2 regions of the Variovorax ureilyticus genome follow, and region 2 is predicted to be linked to the other one. Evidence: riboswitches for the same ligand, from Rfam matches in the RefSeq annotation. Region 2 holds a riboswitch; the other holds the start of a gene.
The links. Region 2 has a riboswitch for glycine ahead of gcvT (glycine cleavage system aminomethyltransferase GcvT). Riboswitches for the same ligand answer to the same signal wherever they lie in the genome.
Positions count from the first base shown of each region.

Region 1: linked by a shared signal. The riboswitch ahead of WKW77_RS10780 (D-amino acid dehydrogenase) and the one ahead of gcvT (glycine cleavage system aminomethyltransferase GcvT) in region 2 are both predicted to bind glycine.

Region 1 covers NZ_JBBKZU010000004.1:121,993-128,648, forward strand. The annotation lists gene WKW77_RS10760 (TonB-dependent receptor) at 1-752, shown strand, start outside; gene WKW77_RS10765 (copper chaperone PCu(A)C domain-containing protein) at 784-1,692, shown strand; gene WKW77_RS10770 (PhaM family polyhydroxyalkanoate granule multifunctional regulatory protein) at 1,776-2,540, shown strand; gene WKW77_RS10775 (FIST signal transduction protein) at 2,581-3,849, shown strand; gene WKW77_RS10780 (D-amino acid dehydrogenase) at 3,810-5,123, opposite strand; glycine riboswitch at 5,212-5,318, opposite strand; glycine riboswitch at 5,319-5,422, opposite strand; gene WKW77_RS10785 (FAD-dependent oxidoreductase) at 5,458-6,656, opposite strand, start outside.
Region 2 covers NZ_JBBKZU010000003.1:404,048-410,703, forward strand. The annotation lists gene gcvP (aminomethyl-transferring glycine dehydrogenase) at 1-2,488, opposite strand, end outside; gene gcvH (glycine cleavage system protein GcvH) at 2,544-2,921, opposite strand; gene gcvT (glycine cleavage system aminomethyltransferase GcvT) at 2,964-4,163, opposite strand; glycine riboswitch at 4,178-4,297, opposite strand; glycine riboswitch at 4,310-4,408, opposite strand; gene WKW77_RS09390 (ABC transporter permease/substrate-binding protein) at 4,430-5,962, opposite strand; gene WKW77_RS09395 (alpha/beta fold hydrolase) at 6,101-6,656, shown strand, end outside.

The DNA of each region.
Region 1 (6,656 bases), on a different contig from region 2:
ACCTGTCGCCCAAGGCCGCGCTGGCCTACCAATGGACCTCCGACACGGTGCTGAAGGCCTCGGTCGGCCGCGCGGTGCGCTATCCGACCGTCGGCGAGCTCTACGGCGCCACGTCGGGCGGTGCACTGGCGTTCATCAACGACCCCAACCTGAAGCCTGAGAAGTCGTGGACCGGCGAGTTGTCGGCCGAGAAGGACCTGGGCAACGGGATCGCACGCGCGACCTTCTTCCACGAGACGACCGACGATGCGCTCTACAGCCAGCTCATCCCGAACACGAGCATCTCGCGGGTGCAGAACGTCGACAGGGTACGCACCAACGGACTGGAGGTGGCCTACACGGGCGAAAACGTCTTCGTGCGCGGCCTGGACCTCGGCGCGAGCCTCACCTATGCTGATTCGGAGATCGTGGCCAACGCGGCCTTTCCCGCCAGCGTCGGCAAATGGCAGCCGCGCGTGCCGCAATGGCGCTCGACGGTCTACGGCACCTACAAGCCCGACGCGCAGTGGGCCTTCACCGTGGCCGCGCGCTACAGCGGCAGGCAGTATTCGACCCTCGACAACAGCGACGTGAACGGCTTCGCCTACTTCGGCGCGAGCAGGTACTTCACCGTCGACCTGCGCGTTCGCTACCAGATCGACCGCCGCTGGGCGGCGGCCTTCGGCATCGACAACGCCAACAACGACCAGTACTGGAATTTCCACCCGTATCCGCAGCGCACCTACACCGCAGAACTTCGCTACGACCTCTGACCCGACATACAACACTTCACGAAAGTCTCCGATGAACACCTCCATGAACGCCTCCTTCCCGCTTCGCCGGCTCGCCGCCTGCATCGTGTTCGCCTGGACCGGCAGCGCCTTCGCCCATGTGAGCCTGCCGCCGGGCGGCGCCACCGCCGGCAGCGAGTACGAAGCGGCTTTCCGCGTCGGCCATGCCTGCCAGGGCGCGAAAAGCACCACCGGCATCACCGTTCGCCTGCCCAAGGGCTTTGCCTTCACCGACGCGCAGGCGCGCAAGGGCTGGAAGCTCGAAGCACCGCCGGCCGGCGACAACGGCGGCGAAGTGCGCTGGAAGGCGGAGAACGCCCAGGCCGCGCTGCCCACCGGCGAGCGCGCGGAATTCGTGCTGCGCGGCAAGCTGCCCGCCACGCCGGGCGTGCTGTGGTTCAAGGTGCTGCAGGACTGCGACACGGGCAGCTCGGACTGGGCGCAGGTTCCCGCCAGCGGCACCTCCACCGCCGGCCTCGACAGCCCGGCCGCGCGGCTCGACGTGCTGGCAGCCGGCGTCGCGCCGGTCGATGTGCGCGATGCGTGGATCCGTGCTTCCGTGCCCGGCCAAAGCGGCACCGGCGCTTTCATGAAGCTCAGCGCGCCCTCGGGTGCCCGGCTCGTCGGCGCTTCCACGCCTGCGGCGGGCGTCGCCGAAGTCCACGAGATGAAGATGGAAGGCGACACCATGCGCATGCGCGGCCTGCCGAGCCTGGAACTGCCCGCGCGCCAGACAGTCGAGTTCAAGCCCGGCGGCTACCACCTGATGCTGATGGATCTGAAGCAGCCGCTCGTCAATGGAACGAGCGTTCCGCTGACGCTGCTCTTCGAAGACGCGAAGGGCCAGAGGAGCTCGCTCGAGCTCAAGGTGCCGGTTCAGACGGCCTCCGGCGCGGCCGCGGCAGGCGAGCACAAGCATTGACGGACAGGGCGGCGCGGGCCGCCCAAAACGCGGCCGCCTTGGAGTAAGCTGGCCGCACAACAACTCTCGTCCCGAGGCCCTTCATGAGCGACACGAGCAAGCCTTTCGCCTTCAGCCAGTTCGTTCCCGGATTCGATTTCCTCAAGAACCTGGCCAGCGGAAGCGCGGCAGCGGGCGCGACGCCCGGCATGCCGAGTCTCGCGAGTTGGGTCGCCCCGACACTCAGCGTCGAAGAAGTCGACAAGCGCATCCAGGAGCTCAAGACCGTGCAGTTCTGGCTCGAGCAGAACGGGCATGCGCTCAAGGCCACCATCCAGGCGCTCGAAGTGCAGAAGATGACGCTGTCGACCCTGCGCGGCATGAACGTGCAGATGGAGGATCTCGCGAGCGTCTTCACGCGGCAGGCGATGGCTGCGTCCGAGCCCGCGGCGGCACCCGCACCCAAGCCGGAGCCGAAGAAGGCCGAACCGGTCGTTGAAGCAGAAGAAGCGGAACAAGCGGAAGAAGCGGAAGAAGCGGAAGCCCCCGCGACCGCGAAGCCCTCCCGGCGCACGCGCGGCAACGGCGGCGACGCTGCGGCCGAGGAAGCGGGCGTGGTCGACCCGCTGCAATGGTGGGGGGCGCTCACGCAGCAATTCCAGCAGATCGCCAGCGCAGCCCTGCAGGAAGCTTCACAGTTGAAGATGCCCGTGATAGCCCAGCCGGCCACCGGCGCGGCGACGCGAAAGGCGCCGGCAGCCAAATCGGCCAAGCAGCCGGCTTCCGCGGAGAGCAAGGCGTCGGCCGGCGGCCAGCGTGCCGCCGCTGCCGGCAAGACGCGGGCTCCGGCGCGCAAGCGGGCGCGCTGAAGCCGGCACCGTATCCCTTCCCGCAGCGAAAGCCGTGCCCATGAAGATGTTTCCCTCGGGCCACGCCACCCATCCGCAATGGCGCATGGCCGCAGGGCTGGTGCTCGCGCAACTTCGGGCACAGATGGCGCTGCCCGACTACGCGCAGTCGCCGACGTTGGGCCTGCTCTACATCACCGACCACTATTCGGCCGATGCGCAGGAGATCCTTGATCACCTGGGCGCCGAACTGCCCGAGGTGACCGACTGGTCCGGCACGGTGGGCGTCGGCGTCTCGGCCAACAACGCCGAATATTTCGACGAGCCGGCCCTCAGCGTGATGCTTTGCGAGCTGCCGAGCGACCAGTACCGGGTGTTCTCCGGCGTGGCGCCGCTCGCGAGCACCGAGATGAGCGGCTTCTCGGCGCACACGGCACTCGTCCATGCCGACCCGCACACGCCCGAGCTCGCCGAGCTGATCGCCGAGATGGCGGAGCGCACCGATACCGGCTATCTCTTCGGTGGCCTCTCGTCTGGCCGTGCCGGCTCGCTGCAGTTCGCTGTCGGCGGCAACGGCAACATCCCGGGCCACGGCGCGCACGGCGGGGTGTTTTCTGGCGGCCTCTCAGGCGTGGTGTTCGGCGAAGGCGTGCGACTGGTGTCGCGCGTCACGCAGGGCTGCCAGCCGGTGTCGGAGGAACGCGAGATCACGGAGGCCGACGGCAACCTGCTGCTCAAGCTCGATGGCCGGCCGGCCCTCGACGTGCTGCTGGAGGATCTGCACGTGTCGCTCGACGAGCCCGAGCAGGCCATCGCCGCAGTCCGCGCCACGCTGGTGGGCCTCGCGGAAGCCGGCACCGATCGTGTTCGCCGCACGCGCGATCTGGGTTCCGACGTGCGGGTGCGGCACATCATCGGCCTCGATCCGACCCGGCGCGGCGTGGCGATCGCGGACGTCGTCGAGCCCGGCATGCTCATGTCCTTCTGCCGACGCAACGCGCAGGCCGCGCGCGCCGATCTCATGCGCGTCTGTGCCGAGATCCGCGAGGAACTGGAGCCCGAGGAGCAGACGCTCGCCACCGCGCGCGCGGTCGCCGGCGATGAAACCGGTGCGGGGCCGCATCCGGCGCGCCGCGTCGCAGGTGCGGTGTACGTGAGCTGCTCGGGCCGTGGGGGGCCGCACTTCGGCGCGCCGAACGCCGAGTTGCAGATCGTGCGCCACGCGCTTGGCGACGTGCCGCTCGTCGGCTTTTTCGCCGCCGGCGAGATCGCGCGGCATCACCTCTACGGCTACACCGGCGTGCTGACGGTCTTCACGGCCGGCGACTGAGCGGCACGCAGCCCGGTGAACGCGAAATCCACCTCGGGCGCGAGCCCGCTCACGATGCGCGCGATCGACTTTCCGGAGCCGCACGCGTGCGTCCAGCCGAGCGTGCCGTGGCCCGTGTTGAGGAACAGGTTCGGCAGCTTGGTCGCGCCGATCAGCGGCACGTTGCTCGGCGTCGCGGGGCGCAGGCCGGTCCAGAACTGCGCCTTCGATGCATCGCCCGCGCCGGGGAAGAGCTGCTCCACCCGACGCACGATCGCTTCGCAGCGCACGCGGTTGAGGTCGCGGTCGTAGCCGTTCAGCTCCGCAGTGCCGGCGATGCGCAGGCGGTCGCCGTTGGCCGATGTGTAGCGCGAGAAGACGAGCTTGAACTCATCGTCGGTCAGCGAGACCTGGTGCGCCTTCGTGGGATCGATCACCGGCATCGTGACCGAGTAGCCCTTGGCCGGATAGATCGGCAGGCGGATGCCCAGCGGCGCTGCGTAGAGCGGGCTGAGCGAGCCCATCGCGAGCACGTAGGCGTCGCCGCGGATGCGCTGGAAGCGGCCTTCGCTGTCGGTGGCTTCGACGTGATCGATGGTGCCGCCGGCTTCGCGCAGCGCGGTCACGGTGTGGCTCATGAGAAAGCGCACGCCAGCGGCTTCGGCGAGCTTGACGAGCTCGCGCGCGAAGCGGTTCGCATCGCCCGATTCGTCTTCGGCGGTGTAGGTGGCGCCGGCGAGCTGCGGGCGCATGTGAGCCAGCGCAGGCTCGAGTGCCACGGCCTCGTCGGCCGAAATCACGCGGCGCTCGCAACCGAGGGCGCGCATCTGCTCGGCCGGCTCGAGCGCGCCATCGAATTCCTTCTGGTTCGTATAGAAGTGCAGGATGCCCTGGGTGCGTTGTTCGTAGCCGATGCCGGTGTCGCGCCGCAGTTGCTGAAGCGTGTCGCGGCTATAAGTGCCCAGGCGCACGATCTGCTCGATGTTGTGGCGGGTGCGCGCCGGGGAGCATTCGCGCAGGAACTGCAGTCCCCAGAGCCACTGCCGCATGTCGGCGCGCAGACGGAAGAGCAGCGGCGCGTCTTCCTTGCCGAGCCATTGCAGCACCTTGAGCGGTGCGCTGGGATTGGCCCACGGCTCGGCGTGGCTCACCGAGATCTGGCCGCCGTTGGCGAAGCTGGTTTCGGCGGCCGGGGTGGCCTGCCGGTCGATCACGGTCACTTCGTGGCCGAGCTGCTGGAGGTAGTAGGCTGAGGTCACGCCGAGCAGGCCGGCGCCAAGAACGATCACGCGCATTTCAGAACCCTTTGAGGTTGCAGCGCTTGGACGAATGGAAACCGGTGCTGTGAAAAAAGAAAAGCAACCGGACTCTCGCGTCCAAGTTGCCGCTCCCCCTGTCCTCGGTACCTGAGAGATTCACCCGTTGCACCCGCAACAGGGCTTGCTCCTTCGGTGCATCACATGGCGTGATGGCTCTCCAGACGGCTCTGACAGTCGATTGCAGTACGGGCCCGTTGCGAGCCGACCTGAGCGTTTATGGGAGTTTGCGCCTTCGGTGGGGCCGCCTTCGCGGCCCGCTCTCCTGCAAGTGGGGCGATTGTAGGGACTTCGCCGCGCGCCGGCTACAGGTCTACAGGCCGCGGAACGCGAAATCGAGCTCGGGCCGCAAGCCGCTCACGATGCGCGCGATGGACTTGCCCGCGCCGAGCGCGTTCGTCCAGCTCGGCGTGCCGGGGGCCGTATTGAGGAAAAGGTTGGGCAGCCGCGTCTTGCCGATCATCGGCAGGCGGTTGCTGCTGACCGCGTGCATCGCGGTTTCGAGCGACGCGCGGCTGGTGTCGACCACGCCCGGAAAGAGGGTCTCGACGCGGCGAAGGATTGCATCGAAGCGGTCCGAATCGGGTTCGTTCTCCTCGTCATCGGAGACGCGGACCGTGGAGGTGATGCGCAGGTGGTGGCCGCCGGCGTTCTCCACCCGCCGGATGCGCAGCTTGCCCTGGCGGTCGTGCAGCGCGATGCGGGGCGCCATCGAGAGATCCTTGGTCGGCAACGTGACCACGTACTCGCGCACAAAGCGCAGCGGCATGTCGATGCCGAGGTGCTCGGCATGCAGCACGCTCGATGCGCCGAGCGCCAGCACATAGGACTGCGCACGCACGATCATCGGCTGACCCTGTGCATCCAGCAGCTCGACGTGGTCGATGCGGCCGTCGCGCTCCTTCAGCGAGACCACGGTGTGCTTCATCATGAAGCGCACGCCTGCCGCGCGGCACAGGAAGACGATGCCTGCCGCGAACTGCGAAGGGTCGCGCGCCGGATCGTCGGGCGAGTAGGTCGCGCCAGCCAGTCGGCCGCCCAAGAGATGCAGGGATGGCTCCAACCCGATCGCCTCGTCGGCCGACAGCAGGCGGTCCTCGCAGCCCAGTTCCGACCAATGCGGGGCCCGTTCGATGCGTCCCCGGAACGACTTGGCATCGGTGTAGACGGTCATATGACCGGTCGAGCGCGGGCGCTGCGGCATGCCGGATTCATCGCGCAGCGCGAGGGCGCTCCGGCGGCTGTAGGCGGCCAGGCGGACCAGGTGATCGAGCGGATTGCTTCCGGGAGGCATCGCCGCGCGGTCGAGCAGCTTCCCGAAACGACGACGCACGAAGGCCCGAAGGCGCGACCAGGGACCTGGCGCCGGCTTCGTCGGCAACGATACGTGGCCGGTGTCGGGCGCCGCAGTGCCTTCGGGGGAGGGAATCCGGCCCCGGGCCTTGGCAGCCGGCGTCGCATGGCGATCGATCACGATCACCTCGTGACCGAGCTGCTGGAGGTAATAGGCCG
Region 2 (6,656 bases):
CCTTCAGCGGGCGCAGATCCAGGATGCACTCGTGCGCCACATGGCCGTTGGGGCTCGAATACAGCGTCGGGTAGTGGTCCTTGAGGCGCGCGCTGATGTAGTTGGCGCTGAGGATCGCGGTTTCGGTCGCGGCCTTGAGGCCGGCCGCGCCCATCATGCGGCAGTACATCCAGCTGATCGGCAGCACTGCCGCGTTGCCGAGCGGCGCAGCCGACACCGCGCCGACGCCGTTCGCGGCGATGCCACCGGTCGCGTGCCCCGGCAGATACGGCACGAGATCCTCGACCACGCACACCGGGCCCACGCCCGGCCCGCCGCCACCGTGCGGAATGCAGAAGGTCTTGTGCAGGTTCAGGTGACTCACGTCGCCGCCGAATTCGCCCGGTGCCGCGATGCCGACCAGCGCGTTCATGTTGGCGCCGTCGACGTACACGCGGCCGCCGTGCGCATGGACGATCTCGCAGAGTTCCTTCACGCGGGTTTCGAACACGCCGTGGGTGCTGGGGTAGGTGATCATCACGGCGGCCAGCTTGTCGCTGTGCGCCTCGCAGGCGCGCTTGAGGTCGTCGATGTCCACGTTGCCTTCCGCATCGCAGGCGGTGACCACCACCTTCATGCCGACCATGTGCGCGCTCGCCGGATTGGTGCCGTGCGCGGAGAACGGGATCAGGCACACGTTGCGATGGCCTTGCCCCTTGGCTTCATGGAAGGCCTTGATCGCGAGCAGGCCCGCGTACTCGCCCTGCGAGCCGGCATTGGGCTGCAGGCTGATGCCGGCGTAGCCGGTGGCTTCGCACAGCCACGCGCGCAACTGCTTGTCGAGCTGGTCGTAGCCGAGGCGCTGGCTGGCCGGCGCGAAGGGATGGATGTTCGCGAACTCGGGCCAGGTGATCGGGATCATCTCGCTGGTCGCGTTGAGCTTCATCGTGCAGCTGCCGAGCGGGATCATGCTGCGGTCCAGCGCGAGGTCCTTGTCGCCGAGGCTGCGGATGTAGCGCAGCATCGCGGTTTCGCTCTTGTGCGTGTTGAAGACCGGGTGCGTGAGGAACGCCGAGGTGCGGCGCAGGTCCTCGGGGATGCGCGAGGTCACGCGGGCGGAGAGTTCCTCGAAGCGCGGCATCGGCGTGCCTGTCGGCACGAAGAGCGCCCACAAGGTCTCGATGTCGGCGCGCGTGGTGGTCTCGTCCAGCGAGATGCCGAGGTGGTTCTGCACACGCTGGCCGAGGTTGACGCCGCCCGCTTCGGCACGTTCCACGATCTTCGCGGTGTCTTCGCCGGTCTTGACCGTGAGCGTGTCGAAGGCCGTTGCGTTGACCAGCTCGCGGCCCATCTGTTCGAGGCCTTGCGCAAGCACGGCCGTCAGTGCCGCCACGCGCTGCGCGATGCGCTTGAGGCCTTCGGGGCCGTGGTAGACGGCGTACATGCTGGCGATCACCGCGGGCAGCACCTGCGCCGTGCAGATGTTGGACGTCGCCTTTTCGCGGCGGATGTGCTGCTCGCGCGTCTGCAGCGCGAGCCGGTAGGCCGGCTCGCCATGCGCGTCGACGCTGACACCGACGATTCGCCCCGGCAACGAGCGCTTGAAATCGTCGCGGCAGGCGAGGTAGGCCGCGTGCGGTCCGCCGTTCCCCATCGGCATGCCGAAGCGCTGCGTGGTGCCGCAGACGATGTCGGCGTCCCACTCGCCGGGCGGCGTCAGCATGGTGAGCGCCAGCAGGTCGGCCGCGACGCAGAAGGCGGCGTCGAACTGGTGCGCATGGCCCGCGAGGGGCCGCAGGTCGTGCACATGGCCTGTCGTGGCGGGGTACTGCGCGAGCACGCCGAAGAACTCGCAGCTCGCCATCAGGTGCGGCAGGGTTTCGGAGATGGTGCTCACCCGCACCTCGATGCCGAGCGGCGCGGCGCGGGTCTTGATGACCTCGATGGTCTGCGGGTGGCAGTCGCCCGAGACCAGGAAGACGTTGCTCTTGCTCTTCACGCTGCGGCGCGCGAGCGTCATCGCCTCGGCCGCGGCCGTCGCTTCGTCGAGCATCGACGCGTTGGCGATCGCCATGCCCGTGAGGTCGCACACCATGGTCTGGAAGTTGACCAGCGCTTCCATGCGGCCCTGCGAAATCTCGGCCTGATAGGGCGTGTAGGCGGTGTACCAGGCCGGGTTCTCCAGCACGTTGCGCAGGATCACGCCGGGCGTGTGCGTGCCGTAGTAGCCCTGGCCGATGTAGCTCTTCGCGACCTTGTTCTTGCCGGCGATGGCCTTGAGTTCGGCCAGCGCTTCGGCTTCCGTCACTGCCGGCGGCAGGCGCATGGGCCTGGCGCGGCGGATGGCCGGCGGCACGATGCCGTCGATCAGCTCTGCGCGCGTGGCGGAGCCGATGGCCGGCAGCATGCGCGCTTCGTCCTGGGGTTCGATTCCGACGTGGCGTGCGATGAATTCATCGGCGTTCTCGAGATCGCCGAGCGAGGGGGTGAGGGGCAGGACGGTCGACATGTCAGCGGTTCGCAAAGAGGGCAGGCAGGGCAAGGAGAGGGGCTTCCTCGGTGACTCAGCTTTCAGCCGAGAACTTCTCGTAGGCGGTTTCGTCCAGGAGTGCATCGAGCTGTGCAGGATCGCTCACGCGCACCTTGAAGAACCAGCCCCCTTCCATCGGCGCGCTGTTGGCCAGCGACGGATCGGCGCGCAGCGCTTCGTTGACTTCCGTGATCTCGCCGGAAACGGGCATGAACACATCCGCCGCCGCCTTGACCGACTCGACCACACCGGCCACCTCGCCCTGGGCGAAGGACTTTCCCACCTCCGGCAGGTCGACGAAGACCACATCGCCGAGCGCGTCCTGCGCGTGGACGGTGATGCCGACGGTGACGAGCGCCGCATCCGATTCGGTGCGGACCCACTCGTGATCCTTGGTGAACTTGGTGGTCATGAAAAATGCTCCTTGATGAAAAAACGGTGAAAGCGTGTGACTTCAGCCGCGGTAGTAGCGGGCGGGAACGAAAGGCATGGTGCTGACTTCCATCGGTACCGGCTTGCCGCGCACGATCGCCTGGATGCGCGTGCCGGGCTCGGCATAGGCGAGCGCGACGTAGCCCATGGCGATCGGCCGGTCGACCGTCGGACCGAGCAGCCCGCTGGTGACATGGCCAATGGCCGCGCCTTCGAAGGATTCGAGCGGGGTGCCGTCGCGCACCGGGATACGCTCCAGCGCGACGAGGCCCACGCGCTTGCGCTTGAGGGTGTCGTGGTCGAGATGGCCGGCCGTGCCGGTCGATGCGGTGAACTGCGCCAGGATCTTCGCGGCGCCCGGGAAGCCGCCTTCGCGCGCGCCGCCCGCGCGGCGAACCTTTTGCATCGCCCAGCCGAGCGAAGCCTCGACGGGCGTGGTGGTTTCGTCGATGTCGTTGCCGTAGAGGCACAGCCCCGCTTCGAGCCGCAGCGAATTGCGCGCGCCGAGGCCGATCGGCTTGACTTCGGGTTGCGCCAGCAGCAGCCGGGCGAGCGCTTCGGCATCGGCGGCAGCAACGGAAATCTCGAAGCCGTCCTCGCCGGTATAGCCGCTGCGGGTGACGAAGGCCGGGATATTGCCGATGCGCACTGCACCGCCGGTCATGAAGACGAACTGCTCGATGCCGGGCGAAAGCCGCGCGAGCGTCGATGCGGCCTGCGGACCCTGAAGCGCGAGCAAGGCGTGGTCGGGCATCGGCAGGACCTGGCAGCGGTGGCCGATCTTCGCGTTGATGTGCGCGATGTCGGCGGCCTTGCACGCGCCGTTGACCACGACGAACCACGAATCGTGGCCTTCGTTGAAGAACATGAGGTCGTCGAGGATGCCGCCCTCGTCATTGAGCAGCAGCCCGTATCGCTGCTTGCCCGGCGCGAGCCCGGCAACGTCGACCGGCATGAGAGTCTCGAATGCGGCCGCGGCGTCGGGACCGACCAGTCGAAGCTGGCCCATGTGCGAGATGTCGAACAGGCCGGCGGCCTCGCGTGTGTGTTTGTGCTCGGCCATCAGGCCGGCGGGGTATTGCACGGGCATCGCGTAACCCGCGAAAGGCACCATGCGCGCGCCGAGTTCCACGTGCAGGGCGTGGAGCGGCGTCTTCAGAAGGTCGTCGGTCGATGCGGAAGCCAAGGCATTCTCCAAAGGCAAAGGGGTAGTCCGATCCATGACCGGAGCCATGGGCCACCCCTGCTGTCCGCTTTACCTGAGAGATTCACCCCACGATCGAGGCTTGCTCCTTCGGTGGACGATTCCGCCATCCGTCATTGCGGGGCGGGTCGCCTCTCTCCAGCAAGGAAACGCCCGCTGGGGCGCTTCGTCAGTCCTTTTGCCTGAGCGTTCGGGCCCCTGCAATGCGGGGCCCTGCGCCTTCGGCGGCCCCGTCGCGCGAGGCTCTCTCCTGACTGGGCGAGTGTAAGGGATCGACAGTCTCCTCAGCGCCCGCGACGCATCAGGTACTCGAGGATTTCGAAGACCGCTTCGCTCAGCAGCGCCAACGCCGCGGCCGGAATCGCGCCGGCCGCGAGCAACTGGCGGTCATTGAGCGCGAGGCCGGTCACGATCCGCTCGCCGAAGCCGCCCGCGCCGATGAAGGCGGCGATGGTCGCGGTGCCGATCGCGATGGTGGTCGCCGTCCGCACGCCGGCCAGGATGGTGGGCAGCGCCAGCGGCAACTGCACCAGGCGCAGGCTTTGGCCGTGGGTCATGCCCAGCGCCGTGCCGGCCATCCGCAGCCCGGACGGCACTTCCGTCAGCCCGGTCACCGTGTTGCGCATGATGGGCAGCAGCGAATACAGGGTGAGTGCGATCAACGCAGGCAAGGTGCCGATCACGCCGACGAGCGAGATCAGGATCGCCAGCAGCGCAAGCGATGGGATGGTCTGCAGCAGCCCCGTCAGCCCGAGCACCAGCGCGCGGGCGCGCAGGCGGGGAAACACGAGGATGCCCAGGGGCACCGCGATCAGGATCGCGAGCCCGACGGAGATCGCGACCAGCAGCAGGTGCTGGCGGGCGAGGCGGCCGAAGTCCGGACCGAACAGCTTGGCGGTGAAGCCGCGCGCGGCGGTGTCGCGGGATCCTGCTGCGCCGGCCGGCGCCTGCGCCTTGGCGGGCGCGAGGAAGTCCCGCGCGATGGAGTCGAAGGCCGCGCCGTTGAGCTCGGCGCGCGCATTCATCGCGATCATGGTCCGCTCGTCGATGCGGCCTTCGAGCTTCTGCAAGGCAGCCCATGCGGCCGGCCAGCGCGTGGGCAGGTCGAGGCGGTAGAGCACGACGGCGTCGTAGCGCGGGAAGTACTGCCGGTCGTCCTCCAGCACGCGCAGGCCGAGATGGTCGATCTTCGCGTCGGTGGTGTAGATGTCCATCACGTCGATCTGCTTCGCGGCGATGGCGTCGTAGGCCAGGCCGTGGTCGAGACCGGTCGGCCCCTGCTTGAACCCGTAGCGATCGGCGAGCCCCTGCCAGCCGTCGGCGCGGCCGATGAATTCGTTCGACAGGCCCAGCTTCAGCCCGGTGTGCTTGGCAAGATCGCTCAGGGTGCGGATGCCGAGCCGGTCCGCGTCCGCCGCGCGCATCGCGAGCGCGTAGCCGTCGTTGAAGCCCAGCGGAATCGCGGCGCCCAGGCCGAGGGGGCGCAGCGCGGCGTTCATCTGCTCGAGCGTCATCGATCCGTTGCTCTTGAGGATCTCCAGCGCGATGGTCCCGGTGTATTCGGCATAGAGGTCGATGCCGCCGGAGTTCAGCGCCTCGTAGACGATGGCGGTGTTGCCGAGCCCTTGCCGCACCACGGGCTGGGACGGCAGATGCGAAGCGGCCGTCTGCGCCAGCACCTCGGCGAGGATGTACGACTCCGTGAAGCGCTTGGAACCGACGCGCATCGTTTCTTGCTGAGCGTGCGACGGCATCGCGCCCCAAAGGAGCCCCACGCAGGCAAGGGCGGCGAACCAGATGCGGCGCAGCGGCGTCATCGATCCAGTGTATCGGCCCGACCGCCTTGTGGAACAGGGGAGGGAGCGGCATAGCGTGATCGGCGCCGAGGTGTTGTCCTACAGCGGGCGGTGCGTCGGGCCGATGCTGGGTTGACAAATCTGAACGCAAACTGAAGCGTGCTCATCAATTACGTCCGCCGCGGCGAAGGCAAGCCGTTGCTGCTCGTTCACGGGCTCGGCAGCAATTGGCGATCATGGCGGACGGTGCTGAAGCCGCTGGCCGCCGAGCGCAGCGTGACAGCGATCGACTTGCCGGGTTTCGGCAAGAGTCCGTCCCTGCCCGGCGAGGTCTCGATCCGTACGATGTCCGATGCCGTCTCGCAGTTTCTGCGGGAACACGAACTGCTCGGCACCGATGCGGTGGGCAGTTCGCTCGGCGCCCAGCTGGTGCTCGAACTGGCGCGACGGGGGGGCGTGGTCGGCGCCGTGGTGTCGCTGGGCCCGTTGGGCTTCTGGGCCGGCTGGGAACGGCAGGCCTACTGGGCATCGGCGTGCTTCTGGTGGCGTATGGCGCGGCTGATGCGGCATTCGATGCCGGCGATCGCCACGCACGAATGGTCGCGCGGGCTGCTCCTCGCGCAGCTTTCGGCGCGGCCGGAGCTGCTTTCTGCTTCGCATCTGGTGGAGGAGATGCGCAGTTGCGCTGCTTCGGCATCGTTCGGCGCGATGCTCG